Regions from separate parts of the Acidisarcina polymorpha genome, predicted to be linked through region 1. Evidence: predicted binding sites of a transcription regulator. Region 1 holds the regulator's gene; each other region holds the start of a gene.
What was found. Region 1 encodes LexA, which represses DNA repair genes until DNA is damaged. Its sites were predicted from a motif close to CANTTCGCTTTTTATTCGC; they were not measured.
Positions count from the first base shown of each region.

Region 2: the regulator LexA is predicted to act here: its motif matches at 1,529-1,547, upstream of ACPOL_RS07415 (deoxynucleoside kinase).
Region 3: the regulator LexA is predicted to act here: its motif matches at 5,104-5,122, upstream of recA (recombinase RecA).

Region 1 covers NZ_CP030840.1:130,962-140,609, forward strand. Annotated here, with positions in the region: gene ACPOL_RS00670 (FliH/SctL family protein) at 1-677, opposite strand, end outside; gene fliG (flagellar motor switch protein FliG) at 772-1,839, opposite strand; gene fliF (flagellar basal-body MS-ring/collar protein FliF) at 1,845-3,530, opposite strand; gene fliE (flagellar hook-basal body complex protein FliE) at 3,600-3,914, opposite strand; gene flgC (flagellar basal body rod protein FlgC) at 4,012-4,485, opposite strand; gene ACPOL_RS00695 (flagellar basal body rod protein FlgB) at 4,638-5,024, opposite strand; gene ACPOL_RS35380 (sigma-54-dependent transcriptional regulator) at 5,191-6,486, opposite strand; gene ACPOL_RS00705 (response regulator transcription factor) at 6,582-7,274, opposite strand; gene lexA (transcriptional repressor LexA) at 7,764-8,369, shown strand; gene trxA (thioredoxin) at 8,492-8,824, opposite strand; gene thrB (homoserine kinase) at 9,146-9,648, opposite strand, start outside.
Region 2 covers NZ_CP030840.1:1,691,239-1,700,886, reverse strand. Annotated here, with positions in the region: gene panB (3-methyl-2-oxobutanoate hydroxymethyltransferase) at 1-337, opposite strand, end outside; gene ACPOL_RS07415 (deoxynucleoside kinase) at 719-1,375, opposite strand; gene ACPOL_RS07410 (polysaccharide deacetylase family protein) at 1,623-2,357, shown strand; gene hemL (glutamate-1-semialdehyde 2,1-aminomutase) at 2,404-3,708, opposite strand; gene ACPOL_RS07400 (DUF7948 domain-containing protein) at 3,993-4,793, shown strand; gene ACPOL_RS07395 (hypothetical protein) at 4,883-5,443, shown strand; gene ACPOL_RS07390 (SBBP repeat-containing protein) at 5,566-6,195, shown strand; gene ACPOL_RS07385 (Ig-like domain repeat protein) at 6,198-7,034, shown strand; gene ACPOL_RS07380 (DUF2721 domain-containing protein) at 7,293-7,661, shown strand; gene ACPOL_RS07375 (DHA2 family efflux MFS transporter permease subunit) at 7,922-9,511, opposite strand; gene ACPOL_RS07370 (MarR family winged helix-turn-helix transcriptional regulator) at 9,593-9,648, shown strand, end outside.
Region 3 covers NZ_CP030840.1:1,091,715-1,101,362, reverse strand. Annotated here, with positions in the region: gene ACPOL_RS04895 (GMC oxidoreductase) at 285-1,841, opposite strand; gene ACPOL_RS04890 (YqjF family protein) at 2,409-3,230, opposite strand; gene ACPOL_RS04885 (FAD-dependent thymidylate synthase) at 3,338-4,915, shown strand; gene recA (recombinase RecA) at 5,136-6,218, shown strand; gene coaD (pantetheine-phosphate adenylyltransferase) at 6,270-6,764, shown strand; gene ACPOL_RS04870 (cation:proton antiporter domain-containing protein) at 6,851-8,098, opposite strand; gene ACPOL_RS04865 (pyridoxal phosphate-dependent aminotransferase) at 8,334-9,530, shown strand.

The DNA.
Region 1 (9,648 bases):
GTCCCGTTATTCGCCTCGAGCACACAGTCGCCAGGCTCGAGGTCAACATCGCCGATGACTTCCGGAATCAATGCCCGGTTTGGTATCAATGCAAGCAAATCACGCCATGGCTCAAGCTGGTTCATGGGGCACCGCAGGCGAACCCCCGACGTCTCTCCCAGTTGACCGAGAGCGACCCGTACCGCTCCAGCCAATAACAACGGATCGAGCGACGCCTCGCGGTTCAGAATGCGGGCCGCGATGGCTAATGCAAGTTGCACCACTTCCTGTTCGACAACCGCAAAGTAATGTTCTCGCTCCGCACGGAAGCTGTACAAGGCCGCTCCCACTTGACGAGCTCGTTCTTCGATCGCCGCTTTCATATGGAGATCATCGGCCTGGCGAAGCTGATCGAGCGTCTGCTGGCCTTCTTGGCGGATCTGCTTCTCCCGCGCAGCGGCTCGTTCCTCCGATTCGCGTAGACGCTGTTCGAATTGAGCTACGCTAGCCGCGTACTCCAAAGCCTCGGCGCCTGGTGTCGGTTCGTTCTGCACCACAAATGGCTGGGCAGTCACCGATACCGTACCCGGTGACCTGTAGGCCATCTTCTCGACCCGCGTGGAAGGCCCGGGGCGTCGACCCGCTAGTTGATCCAGCACCTTCCGTTCTCCAACGATCTGCGTGTCCTTCTTTTCCATGCTTCCTCATTCGCAGCAGGAGATTGCCACCTTATCAAAGGTAGGCAGAAACAACGGGGAGGTAGAAGCAACGATGGAAATTGCTCCTGGTCGGTCAGACCATCAGATCATCGCCTTGTTCGATCTTAAGGATGACTTTGCCTTCTTGTTCAAGCTTGCGGGCCAGACCGAGGATCTCCGCTTGCGCGCCGCTGACTTCGCGGGCTCGTACCGGCCCTAGAACTTCCATATCTTCCTTGAGCATCTCGGCCGCCCGGCTCGACATGGCCGCAAAGATATGAGCTCGGAGATCTTCGCGCGCTCCCTTCAACGCCAGACCCAACTGCCGCTTGTCCACTTGCGAGACTATCTCCCGAATGCTGGCGGCTGGAATAGTCACCAAGTCCTCGAACGTGAACATTAGGTTTCGTATTCCGAGTGCAAGTTCTGTATCTTGGTCCTCTACTTGTTCCAAGATCTTCTTCGCTTCCTCTGGTCCCATCCGGTTCATCAGGTCGGCGACCGCTTTAAACCCGGAGTATTCCTTGCGGACCGATTCGCCGACATTTTCCAGACGGTGATGCAGGATCATGGCGACCTTCTGCGCCATCTCAGGAGAGAACTGGCGCATTTCGGCCAATCGGCGTACGGACGCCACTTTCTGTTCTTCGCCAAGATTCGCGAGAACTAGCGAAGCTCTCTTGGGATCTAGATGCGCGAGTACCAGCGCGACCGTCTGCGGGTGCTCATTGTCGAGAAACTTGCCCAGTTGCTCAGGATCGACCTTCTGTAACATTGCCAAATTTCCATAGCTCTCCTCTTGGGCCCGCTTTACTTGAGATAAAAGATCTTCCGCCCTCTGTTTGCCAAAAGAATCGATCAACAACTTGGTCGCATAGTCCAGGCCGCCATGGATCATGTAGTTCTGGGTCTCTAGAAGTTCATGAAACTCGTTCAATACCTCAACTGAAAGCTGAGGAGGAATACTGCGCAAGTTAGCAATCTCCTCGGCCAATACCTGTACGTCACTCTCCGGCAGGTTCTGAAAAAGCTTCCTGGCGACCTCATCGCCAACGGTTACAACCAGAATCGCGGCCTTTCGGATGCCGGTCATCGCGGGACCGCCGGCCGAAACGGCGGCGAGCGCATCCTGGCGCTTCGGTGCTTCGATCGCTTCCGTCATTCAACCTATCCTCCTTCCACGTGGATCCAACTATGTAGCAACCGTGAACTCAACGCCGGATCTCTGTTGATAATTGCAACTACCCCCTCGTGGAGGGACTGAGCGCGTTTCTTTTGCGTTTCGAGGAGCAGCTCCTCGGCCTTGGCCTCAGGCAACTCCGGACCCGGCCGACTCGAAGCGCCGGGCCCAGCTCCCGGAGAGAAAGCCGCCTGGGCCTTGAGCGGCTTCGTCTTGGCGGCAATCGGGCGAATCACGAAGAAGACAAGTCCCAGCATCGCGGCAAGGATGGTTGCATACCGGAGCAATGGCTCCGACCGGCCCGCACTCTTCAGCAGACGTTCTGGCAAGCTCGGCGGGGGCGGCGCATTGTTGTCGTCAAAGGAGATGTTTTCCAGGCTGATCTGATCCCCGCGTGAAGTATCATAGCCAATCGCGGCCTGAGCCAGCATTGTCAAGCGCTTCATCTCCTCAGGGTTGCGGGGCTGCCATGTGGTCTGCTTCGACTTTCCTGACATGGCCATCTTGCGGTCGTTGACCAGAATGGCTGCCGTGACACGGCGCACTCTCCCAATTCCCTGCTGCAAGCGGCGCGTCCTTTTCGACGCTCCATAGGTTCCGTTCTCCTGGGTGGTGCTCTGTACACTGGAGGCGGCCGTCGGGAAAAGCGGAGGCTGGGCATTGGGCGCGTTGCTGGCTGTACCAGGGACGCCAGCAGGCGAGGGCGCTGGGTTTGAAGTTTGCTGGCTCTTCTGCATCGATAGCGTGACCACACTCGCAGGATCGTAGGTCTCGTCGGTTTCCTCGCTGATCGAGCTATCGTAATCGACATTCACCGAGGCGCGAACATTGCCGACGCCGGCAACTGGTTCAAGCGTCTCAATTAGCTTCTCCTCCAGCTGTTGCTCATGCGCTTCGGTCTCCGCTGAAGCAGATTTTCGCCCCAGCACTGCGTGGCCGTCTGCATCCGCAAGAATGACCTTGTCGGGAGTAAGGCCGTCGACAGCGCTCGCGACTAGATTGCGGATTGCGTCCCCTTCTTCGTCGTTAAGGCTGCGGTGCTTCATCTTGAGCACTACGGACGCTTTGGCCTCGCGCTGTTGATCGGTGAAGAGCGAGTCGTGGGGCATGACCAAGTTGACTCGTGAGGATTGGATCGCACCCATCGAGTCGATAGTGTGTTCGATCTCTCCTTCGAGGGCTCGTTGGTAATTCACTTTCTCCTCGAACTCGGAGCCGATCCAATTCGGTTTATCAAAAAGTTCAAAACCCATACGGCCGCTCTTCGGCCGTCCCTTTGCAGTGGTCGCGAGCCGGGCTTTGTCAAGACTCTCCGACGGCACACGGATGGTCGCCCCGTCGGGAGAAACGTCGAACGGCAAAGACGCCGCCGTTAGTCCCGCCGCGATTTCTCTCGCGTCCTGCGGATCGAGCCCGGCATAAAGCACTCGCCAATCGGGCCGTGCAGCGAACCAAACCAGTCCGCCGATGGCGAGAATCAGCGAGGCTCCAGCAAGTAGAGCCCAGCGGCGTTGTCCGGAGCTGAGTCCAGCGAGGCTAGCAGCCGACCTCTCCCATAAGGCGCGCAGACGCAGATCGAGTCCCTGATCAGCCACTTCCGTCCGAAGTTGTTGGTTCTCGTCCATCGCTTCGGTTCCCTGTCTCTCCCCAGAATGGCTGCGAATTGCCAGCAAAACGCGTTTCCTCCATAAATCACCGCAACATCAAGAGCGGGTGACTCGGGAGGATAGAACGGGATACATTCAGAACTGAATGCTCATCATGCTCTGGTAAGCGGCGACCATCTTGCCGCGCACTGCCAACGCCATCTCAAACGCTAAATCCGACTTCTGTGTGGCGATCATGGCCGTGTGAATATCCACTCCCCGGCCGCCGACCAGTCCCTCGATATTGCTCGAAGCCTGATCTTCCAGTCCCTTCAGGTTCTCCAATGCATCACTGAGTACGCCTGCGAACGGCGCACTCGCATCACCGATCGGGTTGGCAGCGCCGGTCAAGGTTCCACTACTCGATGGAGAAGCGGCTTGAGCTTGTAAAATTGAGAACTGGGTCTGCATGATTCTCTCCTTGGTTCACGTGGGTTGAGTCGCTGGAGCGATCGGGAGCTGTCGGTCCTAGACACCGCGATCCGACACCTCGATAGCCCCGAATGGATCACTTCAGAATGTCCAAAGAGGCAGCGATCATGCTCTTCGTCGCTTGAATGGCGGAGCTATTGAGCCCATAGGCTCGAGTCGCGCCCATCAGATCGGCCATCTCGGTGAGTGGATTGATGTCGGGATAAGCGACGTAGCCATCCTTGTCCGCGTCGGGGTGTTGAGGATCGTAGCGCCGCAGCGTCGTGGCCTTGTCGGCCACTACCGCCGTCACCTCCACACCGCCGGGCGGCGGCTGATTGGCATAGGAAGGACCTCGTAAGGCGAGTCCATTGGCCGATAGAAGCTGGTTCTGGAAACTGTCCCCGGCCTCAGCCGAAGACCCAAAGACCACATGCTGTCGACGATATGGCGTCCCATCCGCGGTTCGGGTGGTCTCTGCGTTTGCCATGTTGGCGGCCACAACTTCGGCGCGAATCCGCTCCGCCTTGAGTGCTGAGCCGCTGACCTCCAAAACTCCGAATAGATTCATAATCTCTCCCATCCCTATCTTGGATTGGCGGGCTGCATTTTTGACAGACCACCGATGACAGACCGCCGAGCCCACGAACGACCGCTACGGCGAACGAACCAGATCGCGCCTAGTCCCATCGCACTCACCATACAGTGTGGGTCTCGAGCAACTTATTTGTCGGAGTGAATGGCATCGGAGACCCGCGAGTACTCGCGTTTAAGCAACTCTATTCCGGTCCGGAACTGCAGCTGCGACTCTGCCATTTTCAATCCTTCCCGATCCATGGAAACGTTGTTCCCATCGGGGCGCTCTAGCAGTCCATCGACATCTCTAGGCCGGGGTACCGACATTGGGTCGGATGGCCCGCTTTCACCCCCTGGCTTACCCCACTGCGCCTCAGCCACCGCTGTTTGCATTTCGCTGGCGAAGTCGAAGCCTTGCGTTCGATAGCCTGGGGTGTCCAGGTTCGCCATGTTCGCCGCCGTCAGCTTCAATTCAGCGCTCGACAGATCGAGATACTGCCCCAGTTCCCCACTCAGCGGAGTTGATATGTGCATCGTCGTGCACTCCTGTTTCTCGAAGATTCGAGCACCCAAGGTTACGGGTGTCACGCTGCATTCCATGTCTACTTACTTGTGACTTCGCTCAAGCTTTGTTGAAGGCGGTCGATAACATAACAAGCAAGATGAGCGCCATCCGGATCGATCGCAGATGAGTGTTTTCTCACGAAGATGCCAATCCATCGCCAAATTCAATTTCTGCGACCGATATCTCTGAACGATCCTCGGCCAGGATGTAACCGCGTTCGATTACATGCTCCAGCTCGCGAACGTTTCCCGGCCATGCATGGCCGAGAAGAAGGCCAAGGGCCGATGGGTGCAGATTTTTGACTGGCGAGCCTGTTCCCAATCTGGACAGGAAGTGTGCGGCGAGCATCGGTAGATCGTCGAGATGAGCAATCAGCGAAGGCGTTTGGATGATAAAGACAGATAGCCGGTAATATAGATCGGAACGAAAGTCGCCGCTCGCCGCCAGACTTGCCAGTGGTTGATGGGTAGCGGCAATGATTCGCACGTCGACTGTGACCGGCTCATTCTCGCCGATCCGCTGCAACTCGCCACATTCTACAAATCGCAGGAGCTTGGCTTGGAGCGGCAATGGCATCTCGCCAATTTCGTCCAGAAACAGTGTGCCTCCATTGGCGGTCTCAATCCTCCCGGTTCGCCCTTGGACAGCGCCGGTAAAGGCTCCACGGGTGTGGCCGAATAGCTCGGCTTCGAGGAGCGACTCAGGAATGGCCGCGCAATTCAGCACCACAAATGGGCGCTGCGCCCGGCTACTGAGACGATGCAGAGCTTTCGCCACCAACTCCTTGCCCGTGCCCGTCGGCCCCTGGATCAACACTGGAGTCATACGAGGAGCCACGAGCCGAATACGCCGGCTGACTTCGAGTAACCTGCTGTGCTCCCCAATGAATTCGGGCAACCGAAGGTTGATGCTTGCTCTGCTCTCGGGGCGCAAGGTCGGGGAGGGAGAAGCCATGGCCTTAGGTTCCGGTGCGGCCGGAATCGACACCATCTCTCGATCCTCCGGGATCTCTTGAAGCGGGTGATGGTAGGCGTTTGCTTGAGGAGCCTCAACGTCCTGACCGGAGCGCAGAGCATGCAACAGTTCATTTCGGCGCGGACTCCGCGTCAAACTGACGGAACTCGAGTAAAGTGCGCCATCCAAGGTAATCAAGTCGACGCCGGGATGCAGACGCTCGAATTCCTTGATAAATTCATGAATCTCGAGGTCAGGAAGCCACGAGTCAAGAATCAGTGCTTCTGCGGTGCAAGCTTCCAGGTGGGCCAGCGCCTCGGCTCCTCCGCTCGCCTCCCTCACCTGCCAGCGCAGGCCTGCCAGCGCATCCCTGACCCGCCTCCGAAACGACAGATCCGGACTCGCCAGAACGGCAGTGCGGGTAATTGAAGAGGAAGTGGAGGAAACATGAGGATGCGTAGTCGAAGAAGAGCCCATCGAGATACCTCTTTCTGATGTGGTGCTCTGAATGCTCAAAGCTCAGCAAGCCCGCGCGAAAAGACGCAATGGGCAGACGCCCAGCCGACCCGGAATCAATGGCTGATCATCGATCGAAGCGGATTGCTTGCGATGCAATACCCTTGACCCCGCACCGTCTGGATGATGGAGTCGGGAGGGAAGTCACGGAGCTTGCGCCGCAGATAGTTCACATAAACATCAACGACATTGGTCCCAGTCTGCGCCTCCGCGCTCCAAAGGCGATCGAGCAGAGTGCTCCTGGAGATGCAGGTCCCGCGATGCAACAGGAGAAATTCAAGCAAAGCAAATTCCTTGTTGGTCAGCGCGATTGTCTGTCCATCGCGTTTTACGGTGTGGTCGATCCTATTCAACTCGAGTCCCGAATGCCTCAGGATCAGGTTGGTTTCTCGGCGGCGACGCATGAGCGCCCGGCAGCGGGCCCGCAGCTCTTCGAGCGAGAACGGCTTGATCATGCAGTCGTCCGCACCGGCATCCAAGCAGCTGATTCGGACCTCCATCTCCTGTCTGGCTGTCAAAATCAGCACAGGAGATTCGTCTCCAAGTGCGCGGATGGAGGCCAGCACCTCACCCCCATTGCGGCGAGGAAGGTTCAGATCCAGAATCGTAAGATCGGGTGTTTCGGCGATGAAGGCGGCAGTCGCCGCATCGCCGTCCATAGTCCAACGCACCTGGTGGCCATCAGCCTCGAGCCCGCGCTTCAGAAACAATCCCAACGCTGCGTCGTCTTCCGCTATCAATATCCGCATTCGCTACCCGCCACCCGTTGAGGTCTGCTACTAAGCCTCGCCTCCAAAGATCGCTCGCGGGTGAAGAATGCACAACTAAATCAATGAGTTCTTATGCCGGCTGAGTTCGTTAATGGGAAAGGCTGCCACTCGTTCTAAATCGGGGCGAGCAACCTTGCTGCGGCTGACTCTCTGTAAGACAAGAACCTAATACTGAGAAGGCCTAAGACAAAGCTTCTGGTTCGCGCTGTAAGTAACGTCTCCGCGATCCTCCACCGCTATTTAGCGTGGAGAGCGATTTTATCCCCGCGAGTAGATGGCGCTGCCGCCCGACTTCACTACTATGGCACCAACCATGGCGCGGCTACAACGACTGCGGAAGTCATGTGTATGCGAGCTGACGCCTTCACTTGAGAATCTCAGGTGCCGTTCGGTTCTGGAACAACATGAGTCAAGGACAAAATCAATAAAAATCGATGCAATTCGCCTTTTGTTCTCTATAATGATGGCATGGCTGTTACTCGACGGCAAAAAGAAGTGCTCGACTTTCTCGCCGAATTTGTTCGGAAAAACGAATATTCTCCGTCCTACGAGGAGATTGCAAGGGGACTTGGCCTGAAGTCACTGGCGACGGTGCACAAGCACATCACCAACTTGGTGAATAAGGGGCTGCTGCAACGCAGCCACAATCGGAGTCGCTCGATTGACGTCCTTCCTCCGCGCGCCCGCTCTAGAAATCTAGATCGTCTGCCGCTGATGGGTGGGATTGCAGCCGGACTCCCGGTAGAGGCGAGCGAGAATGCCGACACATTTTCCTTCAGCGATATTGTCGGCAATCGAGAGGCATTCGTCTTGCGGGTGCGAGGCGATTCCATGCGCGATGAGCACATTGTTGATGGCGATTATGTCTTGGTCGAGCGCACCAACGTTGCTCGTGAAGGCGAGATTGTAGTTGCGCTGGTCAAGGGGTCGGAGACCACTTTGAAGCGCTACTACATTGAAGGGCAGGTGGTACGGTTGCAGCCCGCGAACACCGAGATGGATCCAATTTTCGTTCCCCTGGCGGACCTCTCGGTTCAGGGGAAGGTTCTTGGCGTTGTTCGCAAGTGCTCCTAAGCGGGGGCGGCAACCGACTTGCATAGGCGCAGACAAGGAAAGGCCCGGATCACAATCCAGGCCTTTCCTTGTCTGACTGAGCCCTGCTTCATCGAACCGGCCCGTTCAGCACCCTCACAGCCTCAACTGAGCACCTTCACGATGCTTTTGTCGATCATGTCCTTGGGGACGTACCCAACGATTTGGTCAGCGACCTTGCCGTCCTTGAAGATCAACAACGCCGGAATCCCGCGGATCCCATATCTCCCAGGAGTTGCTGCATTCTTGTCGACGTCCATCTTCATGACCTTCAGCTTCCCGGTGTATTGGGTTGCAACCTCGTCAACGATCGGCGCCAGCGCTCTACATGGCCCACACCAAGCAGCCCAGAAATCCACCAGGACGGGCTGTTTTGACTGCAGCACCTCCTGATCAAACGTACCGTCACTCACTTCAGTTATTCCAAGCCCAGCCATGTTCCTCCTTCGCGCACTCGAATCCAAGTTCCACTTCAGAATACTTGTTTCAACACATAGTAGATGCGAAGCGGACGCGAAAGTCGCAGACACCCCGGATTGGCCCGCGACGACGCATCGCCATTTTCTATGTTCAGCCCAAATAAAAAAGCGCCTGAGCTTCAGAGAAGCCACAGGCGCTTAGGACAGCCCTCCCCCAGAACTGCCCACGGAGCGAAGTTATGGCTATTTCGTTCTCATGTAAAGAAAACTTAGGTAACATTTCCGTAACATGCCCTACAACAATTCATAGAGATGTCTCGCTGCTGGCCACCCGTATGCTCAGGCAGACATTTTTTGCCCAAAATGAACCAGGGCGGCGCGGTCTTCGATATCGGTCTCGAGGATCTCGATCCCAGTGTCGGATATCCTCTCCTCCACCGCTGCACGCACATCGGCGATGGATTTCCCGACATCAGTCACCACTAGAACGGAAGGGCCCGCTCCGCTCAGGGCGACGCCCAAGACGCCTCCCCGCCCGCTAAGGGGCAGCAAGGCCGGCAATAGGGGGCAAATCTCTCCTCGAAACGGCTGGTGCATCCGGTCCTGCATAGCGGTTTGCAGCATATCGCCACGTCCCAGCGCGAAGGCCGCGGTCAGCAGACTCGATTTCTGAATATTGAAGACTACGTCTTCCTGAATGTATGTCGAAGGCAAGATGGCCCGAGCGGCGGTCGTGGCCAGCGGTTGCTCCGGCAACACCAGCAAGATCCGCCATGGGACGGCGGGCAGAATCTTGATTGCTCTCACCTCACCGGCATCCATACTCGAGACGGTGAGGCCGC
Region 2 (9,648 bases), 1.6 Mb from region 1:
GATAGGAGCCGAAGGGCATATCGGCAACCACGATCGCCCGACGCACCGCCCGGCGCACCGCCCGGGTGTGATGCAGCATCTCGTCAACGGTAACCGCCAGGGTGCTGTCCAAACCCATCACGACCATGGCCAGTGAATCACCGACCAGGACCATATCGATGCCCGACTCGTCAACCAGCCGGGCGGTTGCGTAATCATATGCCGTTAGCGCAGTAATCGGCTGCCGCTGATGCTTTTTGGTTTGGAGATGGGGAAGGGTGACCTTCGTCGCGGAAGAACTCGCTCGCTCATCCGTGGACGCATTCGCATCCGTGCTGCGAAAATTTGTGACGCTCATGGTTGTCTCCAGTGCGGCTCCCTCCGGTAACTCTGGGATGCCGCCCGAACAATTTCAGACAATACGCCACTTCGCGCCGGGATGACAAGTCAACCCCTCCTCATCGATCCGGTGATGCATCGGTCAACGGGGTGTCAGTAAGGAAAGCAGGAGCTTTTTTGTTCTAACCCTTGCACTGCGCATGGTGGCAATGGCAAGACAGCTCCGTCATTCCCTTCGCATCCTTGCAGTGCTGGCTGCAGTATTTGTCTTTCTCGACCATGCAGGTACAACTGGCGTGCGCGCATTTTTTCGGTTGAGACATAATGACCCTCCTGCTCGCTGCCTGAATTTCCTCTCAGTCAACGAACCCGGAAGCATACTGCCGTGTTAATGAAGTGGTCAACCCGCGAGTTCGGTGCTGAGCGGCAGAAAATATTGCGTCCCCTTGATGGGTTCCGAAAGCCTTTTGAGCAGCATCTGCAAGTCGCCATTGTTGTTCACAAAGTCGATCTCGGAGGTATTCACCACCAGCAAATCGCTGGCTGTGTAGTGGAAAAAGAAGTGCTCATAAGCGGCCGCCACTTGTTCCAGGTAGTCGTCGCTTACCGCGCGTTCGCCCGCGACGCCTTTGCGCTTCAATCGCTGCTTCAGCACCTCCGGAGTGGCTTGGAGGTAGATCACCAGGTCGGGAGTGGGAACCTGTTCGCGAAAGTGCTGATAGTAATTGTTGTAAAGCGCCAACTCAGCATCCGACAAGTTGATGTAAGCAAAGAGCTTGTCTTTCTCGAAGATATAGTCGGCGACGACCGGGGTCGTTTCATTCTCGCTCTGAATACCCTTTAGCTGTTCATAACGCTGATGCAGGAACCACATCTGCGTCTGGAAACCAACCGAGGTCTGCCCGGCATAAAAGCGATCAAGGAAGGGATTGTTTTCCGGTTCAATGATCCTCCGCGCATGCAGCCCGTCAGCCAGAATCTCCGCCAGACTCGACTTTCCTACTCGGATCGGACCTTCCAGGGCGATGAAACGCGGGTGTTCAAAGAGTTTAGCCATAGTGACTCCCGGAAAAGGGTGCTTGACTTCAAGCGCAGGCGGGATGTCGTGCGAGGAATCGACCCAGTCGGCATTTCGTGGCAAAACGCCTTTGGTGATTCAACCTCACATGACATAATCCTGCCTTCATTGTAGTTTGCCACGTCTTGTATGGCGAATAAAATACGAAGATAACATGCGCCGCATATCTTCGCCAACCAAGAACCCTCTGAAAACGCATCCTTGGCCGTAGATACACTTAGAGTCGATGCTCACCCAGCTAGCCGCTACTGGAGCCGCCATGACCCTCGCCGCCGGAGGCCTGGCTTACGCTTCGCTCTCACCTGGCTCGCAGTTCTTCGGGCAGACCGTCATCGCCACTCGCAATCCTAACGAAGTCGCTCTCACTTTCGATGACGGACCGAACGATCCTTACACGTTTCAACTTCTGGAGATGCTTGCCGAACACCGGGTGCGGGCGACGTTCTTTATGATCGGACGCTTTGTGAGGCAGCGGCCGGATATAGTTCGCGCAGTGCAGGCGGCGGGACACTTAATTGGCAACCACACCATGACCCATCCTTGGCTGGTGCTGGAGTCGGCGGCGAGGGTTCGCCGGGAACTCGCTGAATGCAATGCGGCGCTCGAAGATGTGCTCGGCCAGAAGGTCCACCATTTCCGGCCGCCGCATGGAGCCCGCCGTCCGGACGTGCTCCGCACTGCCTGCGAACTCGGATTGACGCCAGTCATGTGGAACGTGATGGGCTACGACTGGAAACCCGAAAACGACGCTTCAAGAATCCTGAATTACTTAGAGAAGGGAATCGATCGAAATCGGCGTGCAAGGCGAAGCAGCAACATCGTCCTTCACGATGGTGGCCAAGCCGGAATCGGGCAGAATCGCAGGGCCACCGTGGAAGCGGTGGGGAAGCTGCTGGTTCGAGTCGGCACGCACGCCGCTTACATCGATGCGAACCAGATCTCGGCCAAAAGTAATGGCTAATGAAGCCATTTGGAAGCTTTTCTCGCTCTAAGTGACCAGCAAATTACTACTTGCGCCGATCTTCCGCAAACGCCACCTTCGCCGCCGCGATCGTCGCCTCCACTTCAGCATCCCCATGGGCTGTTCCCAAAAACATTGCCTCGAACTGCGAAGGAGGCAGCCAGACTCCAGCCTCCAGCATGGCACGATGAAATCTCCCAAACAACGCCGTGTCCGAAGCGGAGGCGCTCTCCCAGTCGGTCACCGGGTCCTTGGTAAAGAACCAGGTAAACATTGACCCCACCCGGTTGGTGATCACGGAGATGCCAGCGGCTTCAGCTTCGGCTGCGACTCCGGAAGCGACCGCGGCGCTTACCCGCTCTAATTCCGGATAAATTTCGCGAGCGCGGGCTGATAATTCGCTGACGGTCGCGATCCCGGCTGCCATGGCCAGCGGATTCCCGCTCAGCGTCCCTGCCTGGTACACGGGACCGAGCGGCGCGAGCAGATCCATGATTTCGGCGCGGCCGCCGAACGCCCCGCAGGGCAGACCTCCGCCGATGATCTTGCCGAGCGTAGTCAGGTCGGGCTCAATGCCGTAGAGCGCCTGGGCTCCGCCGAGGGCTACGCGAAAGCCGGTCATCACCTCGTCGAAGATCAATACTGCGCCGGCGACCGAGGTGATGGCTCGAAGGCGCTCCAGATATCCCGGAACCGGAGCGACGCAGCCCATGTTGCCGACCACCGGCTCGAGGATCACGCAGGCAATCTCGTCGGGATGAGCCCGGAAGGCGGCTTCGACCGCGTCCAGGTCGTTGTAGGGGAGGGCCAGCGTGAAGTGGACAATCTCGTCGGGAACCCCCGCTGAGCCGGGGATGCCGAAAGTGGCGACTCCGGAGCCTGCCTTGACTAGCAGGCCGTCGGAATGACCGTGATAACAGCCCTCGAACTTAACGATATATTTTCGCCCGGTAAAAGCCCGCGCCACCCGGATCGCCGACATAGTGGCCTCGGTGCCGGAGCTGACAAAACGCAATTTCTCGATTGAAGGAAAGGCGGAAACCACCATCTCCGCCAACTCCCCTTCGGCCGGTGTCGAAGCCCCAAAACTGGCGCCATTCGCCGCCGCTTTTTGAATCGCCTCGACTACCGGCGGATAGGCATGACCCAAAATCATCGGTCCCCAGGAGCCGAAATAGTCAAGGTAGCGGTTGCCATCGGCGTCCCACAAGTAAGCACCCTTGGCGCGAACGAGGAACGGCGGCGCTCCGCCAACGGCGCGGAAGGCTCGTACGGGAGAATCGACTCCGCCGGGCAGGAGGCGTTCGGCGCGGAGCTGGAATTCGTGAGATTTGGTGAGGCTTCTAGACATTGCTCTCAGTATAGGTTCAGGTTGCGCCTGGATCAGCGCGAAGGATTCATTGACTTTGATGGCCTTTGAGCGCATCGTTGCCGCGTACGATTCCCGAACTTCGGTCAGACAGTTGTTTGTCAGGTCTGGGGTCAAGCCTATTTCTACCTGGAGCCCTCGATGAGAATCTTCCCCCGTGTTGCGTTTCTTGCCCTAGTATCGACTCTTTCAACTGCCCACTCTCAACGTGTCAATTCAGCGAGCCCCTCACCAGCCCAACTTCGATTTCATCGCCTTCACCTGCTGTGGCGGCCAGCTACGGAAAACTTCCTCTAAGCTTTGAGGCCAACCATGGGCAGACCGATCCGCAGGTACGCTTCCTCGCCCGCGGCGCCGGCTATTCGCTCTTTCTTACTAACTCGTCCGCGGTCTTGGCGCTGGCCGCTCCCGCTGTCGCCGATCCGCGCCGCCTTCCGGACAAAGCTGCGAACTCGTCGCCGGTGGCGATGGGCTTCACGACCGCGAGCGTCCGAATGGAACTGGCGGGTGCAACCAGTGGACGACGAGTCGAGGGGGTCGACGAACTTCCGGGCAAGGTAAATTATTTTGTTGGCAAGGGTGCGTCAAAGTGGCACAGCAATGTGCCGACCTATGCCAAAGTGAGGTATTTCGGCGTCTATCCTGGAGTCGACCTGATCTATTACGGAAATCAGCGGCAGCTTGAATACGACTTTGTCGTCGCGCCGAATGCAGACCCGGATTCAGTGAAGCTGCATTTTGCGGGGACAAAGCAGCTCAAGTTGGCTCCCAACGGTGACCTCGAACTCATGGCGAAGGACGGCGAGGTAACCTTCCACAGGCCGGTCGTTTATCAGATGACGGAGGGCAAGCGCCAGGCTATAAGTGGCGCCTTTGCGCTGGCCGCAAACAACGTCGTCCGTTTCCGTCTCGGCGCTTACGATCATAGCCGCGACTTGATCATCGACCCAGTCCTCGTGTACTCGACTTATATTGGCGCGGGCGGCGGAGTTGGCGAAACCCCGAACACCGATACCGGCGCTGTGGGGCGTCTCATTGCATCGACAAGGACGGCAATGCTTACCTGACCGGCGATACGTCGGCTCCGACATTCCCAACCACCTCCGGCGCATTCCAGACCGCGCCGAAGTCGAATGCAACCGTATACGTTCTTAAGTTGAACGCAAGCGGAACCGCAGCGGAGTATGCGACCTATCTTAGCGGAAGCGGAGGCAACAATGATCAGGACGGGACTTCAAGTGAAACAGCCGAAAGCATTGCAGTGGACGCCGAGGGGGAAGCCTACGTTTTAGGGAGCACGTCTTCAGTCGACTTTCCCACGACCAGCGGCGTGATCCAACCTACCCTTCCCATGAGCGGCGGCTTGGGGTACAACGTCGAAGCGTTTATTACCAAACTGAATCCAACTGGATCCGGGTTGGTCTGGTCTACCTTCTTCGGGGAGTATGGCTTTGCCCGGCCAAGAGGCATAGCTCTAGATGCTTCAAAAAATGTTTACATTACAGGCTCTGTAGCATTCTTAGGTTTCTTCAATGGGTATATTCCATTTCCGACAACGCCAGCCTCGTTTCAACCTTTGCTGCCTGCCCCTTACACCGGGTTCGTCTCCAAGCTCAATCCCACTGCTTCAGCGCTGGTGTACTCTACATTTCTCGGTGGAAGCGACACCGATACTGCCGAGGCTATCGTTGTGGATGAATCGGTTGTGCTTACATAGCGGGCTTCTCCGGGTCTTACGACGTTCCCACTACCCCTTTTGCGTTTTCATCCAACAACAAAAACCATCAAATTGGCGGGAACTACTTTGTCGCCAAACTCAACCCTCGAGGGACCGGCCTTGTGTATTCGACATTTCTGGGCAATGGTGGTCTGGAAGGCGCAAGTCCTTTCGGGCCCCTGGCTCTCGCGGTGGATGGCTACGGTGATGCTTACCTTGCGGGCGAGTTCAACGGCGAAGAACCATTTCCCGTTACGAGCGGGGCATTTCAGACTACTACCACTGACGGGACAGGTTTCGTCAGCAAGTTCTCTCCGACAGGCAGGAGCCTGATTTACTCCACCTTTCTTGGCGGCAATCCGTCCGACTTTAATTCTGCCGTCGACGGAATCGCCGTCGACCCTGAAGGGCATCTCTACGCAACGGGAAGCACCGCCGCAACCAACTTTCCGGTGACCTCTGATGCTTATCAGAAGAGCAACGGCGCAGTGCCCGGTCGTTACAACGCATTTTTCACGGAACTGAACCTCGACGGATCCGCGCTTGAATATTCAACTTATCTAGGTGGAGCGGGAGGGCAGTATGGCGATTTCGGTTCGTCAATCGCGGTTGACAAAAGCGGCAATGCTTTTGTCTTCGGCGAAGTCTCGTCTCCCAACTTCCCGGTGACTAAAGGGGCTTATCGAACGACCAACATCGCATCAGGGACCGAATTAAGCGACTCATTGCCGCTAAGTTCACCTCAAAGTTGAACTTGCCGTCAGCCACAAATACGGTGCTCATGGCGAGCGCAAATCCAGCGAACGTGGGTTCTCCGGTGACCTTCACCGCCGACGTTACTCCTGTCGAGGGCAGCGGGGTGCCAACGGGAACAATTCGTTTTCTCATTAACAATGTGACCGCCGCTGAGGTGGCGCTGGACGAGACAGGAAAAGCCTCTTATATGACCAGTAGCCTCCCGATTGGCATTGACAACATAGTTATGGCTACCTATTTAGGAGCGCCAGGGCAGTACCAGGCAAGCAATTACACCGTCGTCGAGACCACCCTCGGCAAGGTCGCCACTCCGACCTTCCCCCGCATCGGAGGTACATATTTCCTACCGGTTCCCGTTGTCATGGAAACCAAAACGCCAGGCGCATCGATCTACTACACCGTTGATGGACCGACTCCTACGAGCAAATCGAAGATCTACACCGGTACCTATGTGGCCTACACGACTCAGACTATCAAGGCGATTGCCATCCTGAACGGTGAAGACAGCGCGGTCGCAACGGCAACGTTCACCATCGATCCGAGTGCAATTCGAACTAGGACGACGCTGATGTCATCCGCGAACCCGGCGGTCGCGGGCGATACGGTGACATTTACAGCGGTCGTAAGCGGCGCTTCGGGCTCCACCCCAACCGGCCCCGTTGTCTTTAAAGATAATGGAAAGATAATTGGAACCGTCTCGCTCACAGATGGCGCCGCCGCCTTCAAGACCTCGGCGCTTAGTGCAGGTACCCATCAGATCGCTGCTGTTTATGCGGGCAGCGCGAGCGATGCGAACAGTCAGGCGATCGTCAACCAGCAGATGAACCCCAAATAGGGCACGGCGCCAGCTTGAGCGACCCTCCCGTTGAGCGGTGAAAATCGCTCAATTGGGAGGGAGGGTCTTCAATCCGGCTGAATGCAAGGACCAGGCATGGTTCTTGCATCAGTCTTCATAGTGCGCGGCTATGATGAAAATCGAAGACTGCGTCTATGAGCCCATTCGACCAGATCGAGGATCCGCTAAGGATTGTCACCACTGCCGTCACCCCGGTGGTCATGGTCTCGGCCACTGCAATTCTGCTGTCCGGGGTCAATGCGCGCTATCTCGCTGTCTCGGGACCGCATTCGAACCCTCGCCCACGAATACCGGGCGGGTGGGCTGCCGGAGGGACGCCGGGAGAACATTCAACGGCAGATGCTGATCTTTCAACGCCGCATGACCCTGGTCTCCTGGTCCTCTCGCATTCTCTATCTGGCCATCTGTTGTTTCGTCTCGGTGGCGTTGCTGATCTGCCTCACTACCTGGAGACAGATGCTGTCTGTGGTCACGCTGCCCATCTTCGGTATCGGAGTCGCGCTAGTGGGCACCGCCGTGATCCTCCAGTTCTTTGAAGTCCAGGCCTCTTACAAGACCCTTGCTCTTGAAGCGAGCGAGGTACTTCGGGACGCGAGCAAGCTTTGATCTTTTCGCGGGGGCGCGGATGAGGAGCTAAGCCGCGGCAGCCCGCGACTCGGGATCCCAAAATGGCACGGGAGACTAGTGCCGGAACCAAAAAAGTTGAGCACGAACTGCCAGAGGTGTGTAGGCAAGCGCCTCGCCATACGCAAGTCGTTGATTCCGGGAAAGCAGAGAGCATTCCGCCGAGCCTCCCGTCCATTTTTGACACATCCAGTCCGCATCCGGACACTCCCGTTGTCAGAGAGTCGACAACCGCTCCAATGCTAGTGGGCCGCGGCTTCTATAGGCGCCTTCACCCGTGGTGGCGGCTTTCGCATAATGAAGGGCAATGGAATCAGGCAGGCGATGATTGCGCTCAACAGCCAGAACGCATTCATGTAGCTGAGCATGGAGGCCTGTCGGACCATCTGCGTGTATGCATGGCCCACCGCTGCTTGCTTCGCCTGGTCCGCACCCTGCCCGAGCGCCATCAACGCTGACTTGGTCCGATCGATGTAGGCGTTGTAAGCCATGCTGTTGCCGGTGTTGGCCGCCAAAGCTGACTGGTGGGTCTGCGAGGTGCGGGTAAGGAACGTGGTCAGCATCGCTGTGCCCATGCTCCCGCCCAGGTTACGGGCAAAGTTCGAGAAGCTGGAAATTTGATTGCTCTTGTTGCGCGGAACTCCCACGTAGTTCAAGGTGCTGATCGGAATGAAGACGAACGGCAGTCCGATCACCTGCAGAGCTCGCCACAGCGTGATCTGCGCGAAGCTGACATCCAGGCTCAGATGAGTGAGATTAAAGAGCATGAGCGCCGTCAGCGTATAGCCGATTGAGACGAGTAGCCGAGCGTCCATCTTCGCTACCAGAATGCCTGCGACGGGCATCAGCACCATCATCAATAAGCCGCCCGGCGACAGCACCATGCCGGAGCGCTCCGCCGTATACCCGAGCAGCGTCTGCAGGAACTGCGGAATCAGCACGGTCGTGCTGAACAGCACAATCCCCAAAATGAACTGTAGAAAGACGGCGGTTCCGAAGTTCCGGTTCTTCAGAAGCTTCAGGTCGACAATTGGGTCAGGATGCCGCCACTCCCAGAAGACGAAGAAGACCAGCAGAAAAACGGCGATGAGGAAGAAGGTGGTGATCATCGAGTCGCCGAACCAGTCCTTTTCCTGACCCTTATCCAGTACGAATTCGAGGCAGCCGACGCCCACCGCGACCAGACCCAGGCCGGTAAAGTCGACTTTAGGCTTGTCCTTCATGATGGTGGCGCGCTGTTCCATGAGGTAAGGCGGATCTTCAACCATCCGGTTGCTGAGGAAGAGGGAGAGAATCCCAATGGGAATATTGATAAAGAAGATCCAATGCCAGTTGAAATTATCTGTAATCCAGCCGCCGAGAGTTGGCCCGATCGCCGGCGCAACCACTACTGCCATGCCATAGACCGCGAACGCCTGGCCGCGTTTGCTCACTGGGAAGCTGTCGGCCAGGATCGCTTGTTCGCTCGGGGCCAGCCCGCCGCCGCCAATGCCCTGCAGTACCCGGGCCAAAATCAAGATTGGTAGCGTCTGGGCGAGACCGCAGAGCAGGGAGCATACGGTGAAGATGACCACACAGGTCATGTAGAAGCGCTTCCGGCCAAAACGCGTCGCTAGCCATCCGGAAATCGGCAGAATGATGGCGCTGGCCACCAGGTAGCTGGTCAGCACCCACGTTGCCTCGTCCTGGCTAGCGCCGAGCGATCCCGCCATATGGGGAAGCGCGACGTTGGCGATCGAGGTATCCAGCACCTCCATGAACGTCGCCAAGGTGACCGTGAGCGCAACCGCCCAGGGGTTATGGCTTGGCTTCCAGTCGTGTATGTCCGGCAACGTGCACTTGTCCCGCCACGATCAGTGGCTTTTTTCCAGGATTCAGATATCAGTCTGCTGATAGAGTATCAGTAGACTGATATGTCCGACTGTCATCCGAGAGAAAATTCGGCCAACTTTCCCGTAGCGGCGCTCAT
Region 3 (9,648 bases), 960 kb from region 1:
TATAAAGAAATCGGACTAAACCCTCAGAGGGGATGCGCAGGTGCCCCATTCGAGCCATCTTTGTGGCTTGAATGGGTAGATCACTCTCCGTAGATGAACTTCCCATGTTGAGATTGAAGTCCGCATCATCGCATCGGCAGAACTCCGGGGTGCCCTTTTACAAGGATGCGGAACTACCGGCCCGACCAACGCGGTGACACACCGCGGCAAGCGACCTCATTCCAGAACCGGAGAAACCGTGGGGCAAGCCTCTGCCCCTCTAGTTTCCCGATCGCTGTTTCTATCTACCATCTACGCGACTGGTTGAGGAAATGGTCCATCGCCTGTTCTGCCAACGCAGCGATCGTCAGCGAAGGATTCGCACACGCCGCTGAACCGGGAATCAGCGATCCATCCAGCACGAAGAGGTTCCGGTGGCCGTATACCTCGCCGAGATGGCTGCACGTCTGCCCGATCACCGCCCCACCCACCGGATGACCTGTATTTACCTGATCGATCGGGGCCGCCAGCACCGTGTCGTTTGCCTGGTTCAGCAGGTTGTACGTGTTGGTCAACGCCTGCAGGTTGTTCTTGCTGGTGATTGAGTTGATCGGCCAGAAGAGGTCCGCCATCTGCGTCTTCTCGTTGTACGTGAAAAAGCCTTCCGGCTTGCTGATGCCCTGGCCAAGAACGGAGATCACACCTTGGGGCAGAGGCTCCGCCTGGAACGTCTCAAGAATCAAGGGTGCAACCGGATTGTTCAGGTCCTGCACCGCGATCACGCCGGGAGAGCCGAGGCTGATGTTGGTTTGCACTCCTTCAACCAGCACCGTCGTCGACTCTCCGTTCGTTCCCCAGAATTTTCCCACCGTGTTGTTCAAGTGGCGCAGTGTGCCGTTTGACTGCGCCCTTAGCAGAAGCTCAGGGGTCCCAAGCGAACCCGCAGCAAGAAACAGATATCGGCAGATGAACTTCTTCTGCCTCAACACCGCTCCCTGCTCGTTGATCTCGTTGACCTGCACACGATAACGACCGCCGTCAGCTTCCTCAATCGAATTGACGAGATGCAGTGGTTTGATCTCGACATACCCCGTCTCCTCGGCCTGCTTCAGGTAATTGTGGTCCAGGCTGTTCTTAGCTCCGCTGTTCGTGCCGTAATACACCTCGCCCGCAATGATCGAAGCGACCTTTTTGCCCGCGATCTCTTCCCGCACAATGTTCCAGTCGATTGCGATATCGGGCTTGATTGAGGTCAGTCCCGCCTTCGCCGCCTGCTCCACCAGGATGCGGCTGGACAGGTACGCGTCCGACTGAAAAATATCGTCCGGGATCGGAGTCGCCTGCAGCATTGCGCGCACCCGCGGAAAGTACACCTCGTCCAGCTTGTCGTAGTTCACGCAGCTCGGGAATACGGTCTCGAACAGCGCTTTGGTCGGCTGGTAGGTGATTCCACCGTAAATCAGCGAGCCACCGCCAACCCCAGCGCCCCGGTAAGCCGTCGTACCGGTTCCCACCTTACGGTCGAGAACTCCTGTGAAGACCTCGATCGGGGATGAGGGAAGAGGCGCAGGCAGGATCGTCGTGTCGCTCAGCCACGCCGCGCGCCCATCCGGAGTCGCAATGCCACAGAACGTATCCCCGGCAGGCGTGATGCGCCACCGCTTGCCCCGTTCCAGCACCACCGTCTCAACGCCAGCCTGCCCCAAACGCAACGATGCCACCGCTCCTCCGAAGCCGCTGCCGACTACGAGAGCCTCCACATACTCTTCTGATTCCATAGCCCGTGCTGCTGGGACACTAAGAACCGCTGCCGTCGCTACCGAAGTCTGAATAAAACGACGACGGCTTACTCCTGTAGACATGCCTTCTCCTGCTAGAAAAATAGGGTGCGTTCACAAGCTGCACAGAATCCGTGTGAGCGACTGTGTGCAGAAACAAGGCGCTGCTAAGTTTTATTCCGCTGTAGCGCATCTACCCGGCAAACTCTTCACACTGCAGCGACGGGCGAAGGGATCAAATCCCAACCCTCCAAACATCGTCATTCGCGATATCGTCGCTAGATCTGGGCGATCGATCTCGATCATTCCTGTTCGATGAAACCAAGGGGTGAGGCAGGTGGCTCAACTCAGCGAAGCAGGTGGCAACTCAGTGAGGAGCGGTCCCGCTCAAGGAAGGGGGTCACACGCAGCGATGAGGGTGCCCCATTCAAGCCATCTTTGTGGCTTGAGTGGGAGAATCAACTTTCCATGCCTACAGTTGAATTCCCCCACTTTATCCTCGCGGAAAGCACGAAGAGAATTGCACCAGGTGCGGTGCAGTTTCAGGATCTTGCAGTCGACAATTGAAGAGTGGATCGAAACCGCGCCAGAAATCCCAAAGAACTCTCTGCAGCAGTGCAAAAACGGCCTTTTTTTTGCACCAAAATAGGCCTAAAGCGGCTCCGGAACCGCAGCGACGGAGGGGTGTTTCAACAGGCTTGGCGCCAGGTCGAGCGACCACACGTACACGACGAGTTCGCGGGCATAGTGCAGAAGCGGAGCCGTATCCGGCAGTTCGATGCCATGGGCAGCCGGCAATTCGTTGGTATGAAACTCGGCCTCGGCCAGCTCGAGCGGCCACGGCAGGTGATGGATGTTGCCTCGAAGCAACTGCCCGCGAGCACCAGTGGTATAGAGAGCATAACGTTCGGTGAGGAAATGCTCGATGGTTCCAGGACGGCTTTGATCGAGGTTGCTCATCCGTCCAAGACCTCGATACTGCGCCTGAAATCGCACCGGTCGTCGACTCAGCCGGCGTTCACTCGAGTAGTGAAATTCGTCCTTGCCTTGATGCTGAATACTCATCTTGGCCCAGTAATACGGCAGGTGGAAGAACAGGCGCGCCGCCGCGACAGCCGCGGGGTTGGCGGCATCCAGCGAGAAGAAGTAGACGCCGGCGACGTTAGTGTCGGCTTCGCGAACATAGGTGCGAAGGTTGAGTTCAGGGAAGCGATTAGCCCCCGGAACCAGGGGCATCCCGCGAATTTGGACCCGATCCATCCAGAACGGCACCACCCCTACCCAGGCAGAGCCGTCGAAGGTATCGACCGCCAGCCCTTCCGGAAGCAGCCGGGAGATCTGGGTAGCCGGCAGCGGCCAATGAGCGAAAAGCAGATCGTTCCAGCGCTGGGTCATCACCCAACGCGTCTGTGGCAAAGGCCAGGGACGGTGTCCGACGCTGGAGAGAATTTCGTTCTCGTCTGATGAAGTCATCCGCTCTCTATTCTGGGCCGAAAGAGCAGGATAAACCCTGCCTCCTAAGAAAGCGGAAAGGGCCGCCGGGTTTTCACAGAGCAGAATGCCGTATTCTGAGGTCGCCCATGCCCACCCATATTACGCCGTCTGGACCGTCAGCCGCTCCCGCCGGGGAGCACGCCGAAAATCGCACCGAAGTCTTTGCGATCCACGGGGCCGACCCGGAAGTGCTCGCCTACGCAATGGCGAAATACTCGCGTTCCTCGCTATCGATGAAGCAATCCCTTCGCGAGATCAGCAGTCAGCGCGCCGAGCAATTTCTCAACACCTTCTATTTCCAGTATGGGCATCGCTCAATTGCCGATTTAGCTCATGTAGCCTTTGCGATTGAACGCTTATCGCTGCTCGCGGCCATCGCCCTGGTGGATGAGCAGCGTTGGGATGGACAAGAGCGCTCGACCCGCTATCAGAACTTCCTGAAGGGCGGTTGGTATCTGCCCGACTTTGGCCTCGATACTGAAGCCCGCGAGCAATATTCGTCGGCGATCGAGTTGCTGTTCAGCCGCTATCACGGAACCTCGCAGGCGATGCTGGAGTACTTCAAGAGCACCACGCCGAAGCCGGAGGAGATGAAGGCCGACGCTTATGAGCGAACCCTGAAGGCGCGCTCATTTGATGTTGCCCGCTACCTGCTGCCGCTGGCGACGAATACTTCGCTGGGACAAATAGTGAATGCGCGGACCCTCGAAACGCAGATTTCGCGACTGCTCTCGGATCCGCACGAGGAAGTACGACAGCTGGGAGAGAAGCTGCGAGATGCTGCTTCAGGAGCGGCCTGGAATGTGCACGGCGCGGAGCTTGCAGCCTTGCAAGCCGAGATCGCTGCCGCTGATCCATCACTTGGCGCGCGAGCGGCCGAGTTGCTGACGCGCGATGTGAAGGTTGCGCCGACGCTGGTAAAGTATGCAGTTCCAAGCGACTATGCCCTCGCGACTCGCCGGGAGTTGGAGCAAGCCGCTCAGGAACTAATGGCAGAGGCTCCGATTGACCCCGCTCCGGTTGTCGACCTGGTTGAACGCGACGAGCCTCTGGAAGTCGAACTCGCCGCGACCTTGCTCTACGGCGCTTCCCATTATTCCTACCGGCAGATCAGGGATTGCGTTACTCAGTTGCCGGAGGCGCGCCGCAACGAGATCGTCGATCTTGGCTTGCGGCACCGCGGCCGTCACGATGATTTGCTGCGCGAATTCTCCGCCGGACAGACGCTGCGATTCGACATCCTGATGGATATTGGCGGCTTTCGCGATATGCATCGTCATCGCAAGTGTACGCAAATCCTGCAGCCGTTTACGCACCTGCACGGGTATGACTTCCCCGAGTTTCTGGAGGAGGCAGGCTTCGGCGCCGGCTATCGCCTTACGATCGGAGCCGCCCATGAAACCTATCGAAATTTGAAAAACAAGGTCGCGGATGCCTCGGCCCAATATGTTTTGCCTCTAGGCACTCGAGTTCGCGCCTTGTTTAAAATGGATTTTGCTGAAGCGCTTTATATCTCAGAGCTGCGGAGTACTCCGCAGGGGCACTTCTCTTACCGACGGGTTGCGTGGGAGATGTACAAGGCGGTGGCGCGACAGCATCCCTCCCTGGCAAAATATTTTCGGATCCGAGATGTAACCGAGCCAATTGATTTGCTGAAGCGGTGAGCAAATTGGTGAGCCTCCCATTTCGGGTCAACAGTCGCTTGCAGCCGTAGGATACTCTGCATCTCCCGCCCGACTGAATGCTAGACTTTGTCCAAGTTTCCACAACTATTTTTATAAACAGCGCAAATACACGTGCTCGCGGAGGTACTCTCTGCTCTGTGCGTTCCAAAATGCGCTACATTGAGAATACGAAGAAAAAACGAAGATCGGAGAATTTGACGTGGCGGATGATCGGGCTCGCGCAGTAGAACTGGCGCTATCGCAAATCGAAAAGCAATTCGGCAAAGGCTCAATTATGCGCCTGGGCAGCAAAGAAGCGATCGTGCCGATCTCCGTGATCTCTACCGGATCGATCTCGTTCGACGCGGCATTGGGCGTTGGCGGAGTTCCGCGTGGCCGAGTGATCGAAATCTTTGGGCCAGAGTCCTCAGGCAAGACCACGATTACGCTGCAAATCATCGCGGAGGCACAGAAGCATGGAGGCCTCGCGGCGTTTGTGGATGCCGAACATGCGCTCGATCCACTTTACGCGCGTAAGTTGGGCGTCGATATCGACAACCTGCTCATTTCGCAGCCCGACTATGGCGAACAGGCGCTTGAGATTACCGAAGCGCTCGTCCGTTCGGGTGCAATCGACGTGCTGGTGGTGGACTCTGTCGCTGCTCTTGTTCCCAAGGCGGAACTCGATGGCGAGATGGGCGATTCGCACATGGGCCTGCAGGCGCGACTGATGTCGCAGGCACTGCGGAAGCTGACCGGGACAGTCTCAAAGTCGCGCACCAGTCTTATCTTCATCAATCAGATCCGCGAAAAAATCGGAGTGATGTTCGGGAATCCCGAGACAACTACCGGCGGTCGCGCGCTCAAGTTTTACTCCTCAGTGCGCATCGATATCCGGCGGATCGCTGCGGTGAAGGAAGGCGATGCCGTGGTTGGATCGCGTACCAAGGTCAAGATTGTGAAGAACAAGGTGGCCGCGCCCTTCCGCGAGGCGGAATTCGACATTCTCTATGGCGAGGGAATCTCGCGCGAAGGCGATGTTCTCGACCTGGCGGTGGCGCAAAATATCGTCGAAAAGTCCGGCGCCTGGTATAGCTACGCCGGCGAGCGCATCGGGCAGGGACGGGAGAACGTCCGGCAATATCTGAAGGAGCACCGCGACACCTTCACCAACATCGATACAGAGTTGCGTAAGAAGCTTGGACTGGTGAACTTGCCAGCAAGCGAGGTTCCCGCAATTCCGGTGAATGGAGCCGCCGCGGCTGCGGAAGTCGTCAGGCCGGCAGCGCGTCGTAGCAGCTGAATTGCGTCCCGGGGAGAGCATTCGTACAATCGCGATTGAGCGAACCTCTCTTTGGACAAAGTAAAAGCAATTTATCCCGGTAGCTTCGACCCGATGACGCATGGTCACCTTGACCTGATTGCGCGCGGGTCTCGCATCTTCGACCATCTGGTCGTTGCCGTGCTGAAGAATTCCGCAAAACACGCGCTCTTCAGTGTGCCTGAACGGGTGGAGATGTTGACTGAGAGCGTTGCCGGATTTGGTAACGTTTCCGTGGCGGCATTCGACGGGCTGCTTGTCGACTTCGCCCGTGAACAGCAAGCGCAAGCGGTCATGCGCGGCATTCGCGCCATCAGTGACTATGAGTACGAGCTGCAAATGGCATTGATGAACCAGCGATTGGCTCCTGAATTGGAAACCGTCTTTCTCATGCCGGCGGCGAAGTATTCGTTTGTGAGCTCGCGATTGGTGAAGGAAGTCTTTCAGTTAGGCGGTTCGGTTGATGGGCTGGTTCCGGAACTCGTGATCGCGCGGCTGCAGCGCCGGGTGAATAGCCGAGAATCGTAGTAATAAGTGGGCGAGCTGCCCACCTTAAGCCGCCCATCGTTCGGGAGCCTCCACTCTTCCACATCGAAGAGCTATCATGCACTCCATTATGCGTGGGCATGGTCGAGTGGAGCAGCCTTGCTTTTCCCGTCCCGGATGCCCAGCAAATTCAACACCGGAGCAGTGCACATCGTCGTCACCAGGGCCATGACCACCATCATGGTGAAGAGCGTGGGCGAGAACGCCCCAACGTTATAGGCAATGTTGAGGACGATCAATTCGACGAGGCCCCGGGTGTTGAGGAGTGCGCCGAGAGCGATGGCATTGCGCCACGACTGGCCCGTCCACCGGGCGGCGATGACGGCGCCTCCCATCTTGCCGAAGATGGCGGCGGCCAACACGATCCCCGACCAGATCCACATGGCGGAGCCATTCAGCAGGTCAAGGCGTGTCCGCATTCCGGTAAGGGCGAAGAACAACGGCAGCAAGAGTACGGAAACGAGCATGTCCAGCCGTTCGCGGATGGCGATCTGCCAATGCTCAATGCGTGGAAAGCAGACGCCGGCGAGGAAGGCTCCGAAGAGGGGATGAACGCCGATTTTATCGGTAGCAGCGGCGGAGAGCAGGACGCCGGCGACGATCAGGCCGAGGAGTTCGAGCGAGAGTTCTGGATTGTTCCTGCGATTCACCAGCTTGGCGGCCAAAGGTCGAATGACCCCGAGCATAACGAACAGATAGGCCGCGAGGCCAATCAGACGCGAGGGAAGCGATGCGGGTCCTCCAGCCTCTCCGATCAGCGCAAGGGCAATGGCGAGCAGACTCCAAGCCACAACATCATCGACGGCCGCGCAGAGGATGGCGGTCGTCCCGAGTGGCGATGATTGCAGATTGCGTTCTTCGAGGATGCGGGCAAGCACCGGAAAAGCGGTGATGCTCATGGCGATACCGAGGAACAGCACAAATGGAATGTTGCCGATCCCGTGCGGAGCAAAGCGAGTTCTCAAAGAGTGCGCCAGGATTGCGCCCATGGCAAATGGCAGCAGGATGCTCATACCGCTGGCGGCAATTGCAGTGGCGCGCTGTCGATAGAGCTGCGCGTAATCGAGTTCCATGCCAATAAGGAACAGGAACAGGACCAAACCCACTGTAGAAAGCATCTCTAATTGGGGGAAGGAAGACGGGGGAAAAAGGTTGGCAGAGAGATGCGGCGCGAAGCGACCAAAGACCGAGGGCCCAATCAGGATGCCACCGATGATCTCCCCAACGACGCGAGCCTGACCAAGCTTTCGCGCTAACCGGCCACAGACTACTGCCACCAAGAGCACGATGGACATCTGAACAAGCAAGAGGGTCATGGGAAGATCCTTTCCTGAGAAGAATTCTTTTTTGGAACCGAGCCGTGCAGGAAGGGTTGCAGGGAGGCTCGCGATTATGAACGATCGACGGCCAAGACTTACCAGCCAATTCTACCGAGTTCCTGAGACAATCAACAGATTCCGTAGAGCAAATTGGTGCTGGCCGGCGGCAACTTGAGATTTCCTGGTCGCCACTCCGCATTCGAACAGGAAATCTGAAAAAATAAAAGTCACAATGACCACCCCGACTGCTCAGAAGATCTTAACCGACCGGATCGGCCGGATTGAAGTTTCGGCCACGATGGCGGTGACCGCTGAGGCGGCCAAACTGCGCGCTCAAGGCGCGAAACTGGTTGACTTTGGCGCTGGAGAGCCTCACTTCGCCACCCCCCGTCACATCAAAGACGCTGCTATTGCCGCAATTGACGGCAACTTCACTCGCTACACAGTGGTCTCGGGAATACCGGAAGTACGGAAAGCTATCGTTGACCGGCACGAGCAGGATTTTGGGTCGAGTTTCGCCATTGATGAAGCGGTCTTCACGACTGGCGGCAAGCTGGCGCTTTTCAACGCATTGCAGGTGCTGGTCGAGCACGGCGATGAGGTAATCCTGCCGGTGCCTTACTGGGTTTCCTATAAGGACATCATTCAATATGGCGGAGGCAAGCCGGTCTATCTGGGGACTGAGGAGGCGGAGAACTTCCGCATTTCTGCAGAGGCGGTGGAGCGGTTGATTACTCCGCGGACGAAGGCAATTATTCTGAACTCGCCGTCCAATCCTGCAGGTTCGGTCATTGCTCCAGCGGATCTCGAGCGGATTGTGCGGCTGGCGCATCAGCGTTCGGTATATCTCATCCTCGATGAATGCTATATCTACCTGCAATATAACGGAGCGCTGGTGAGTGGTGCGTCCTTCACTGAAACAAAGGAGCACGTGATCGTTGCCGGTTCGCTCTCGAAAAGCTATGCAATGACCGGCTGGCGCGCTGGCTTTGCGCTTGGCCCTAAGCCGATCATCGCCGCAATGAGCAAGCTTCAAAGTCAGTCGACGAGCTCGACTGCCGCGTTTGTGCAGAAGGCGGCAATCGCCGCTTTGACGGGGCCCCAGGAATGCGTAGCCGAGATGCGGGCCGATTACTTGAAGCTGCGTGACCAGGTGCTGGCCGGCCTGGCGACCATTCCGGGGCTGACTTGCACCATCCCCGAAGGCGCCTTTTACGTATACCCGAATGTGTCGGCGTACCTGGGTAGGCCGGGTTCGCAGACTGCTCTCGAACTCGCCAGCCGGTTGCTGCATGAGGCGCACGTGGTGACGGTCCCCGGTGAGGCCTTTGGAACTCGGGAGCACATCCGGCTTTCTTACGCCGTCACCCACGGAGATGTGGATGAAGGCATTGCCAGGATGAAGGAGTTTTTCGCGAATCTGGGCTAGTCCCGATTGCTGATCGCCCGATATCTGGGGACAAGCCCCTGACGTCGGTAGATCCTCCAGAAGCATCGTTTAAGGCCGCACCGGCACTGGCAACGGCGGCCGCGGGAGCACGGGTCGG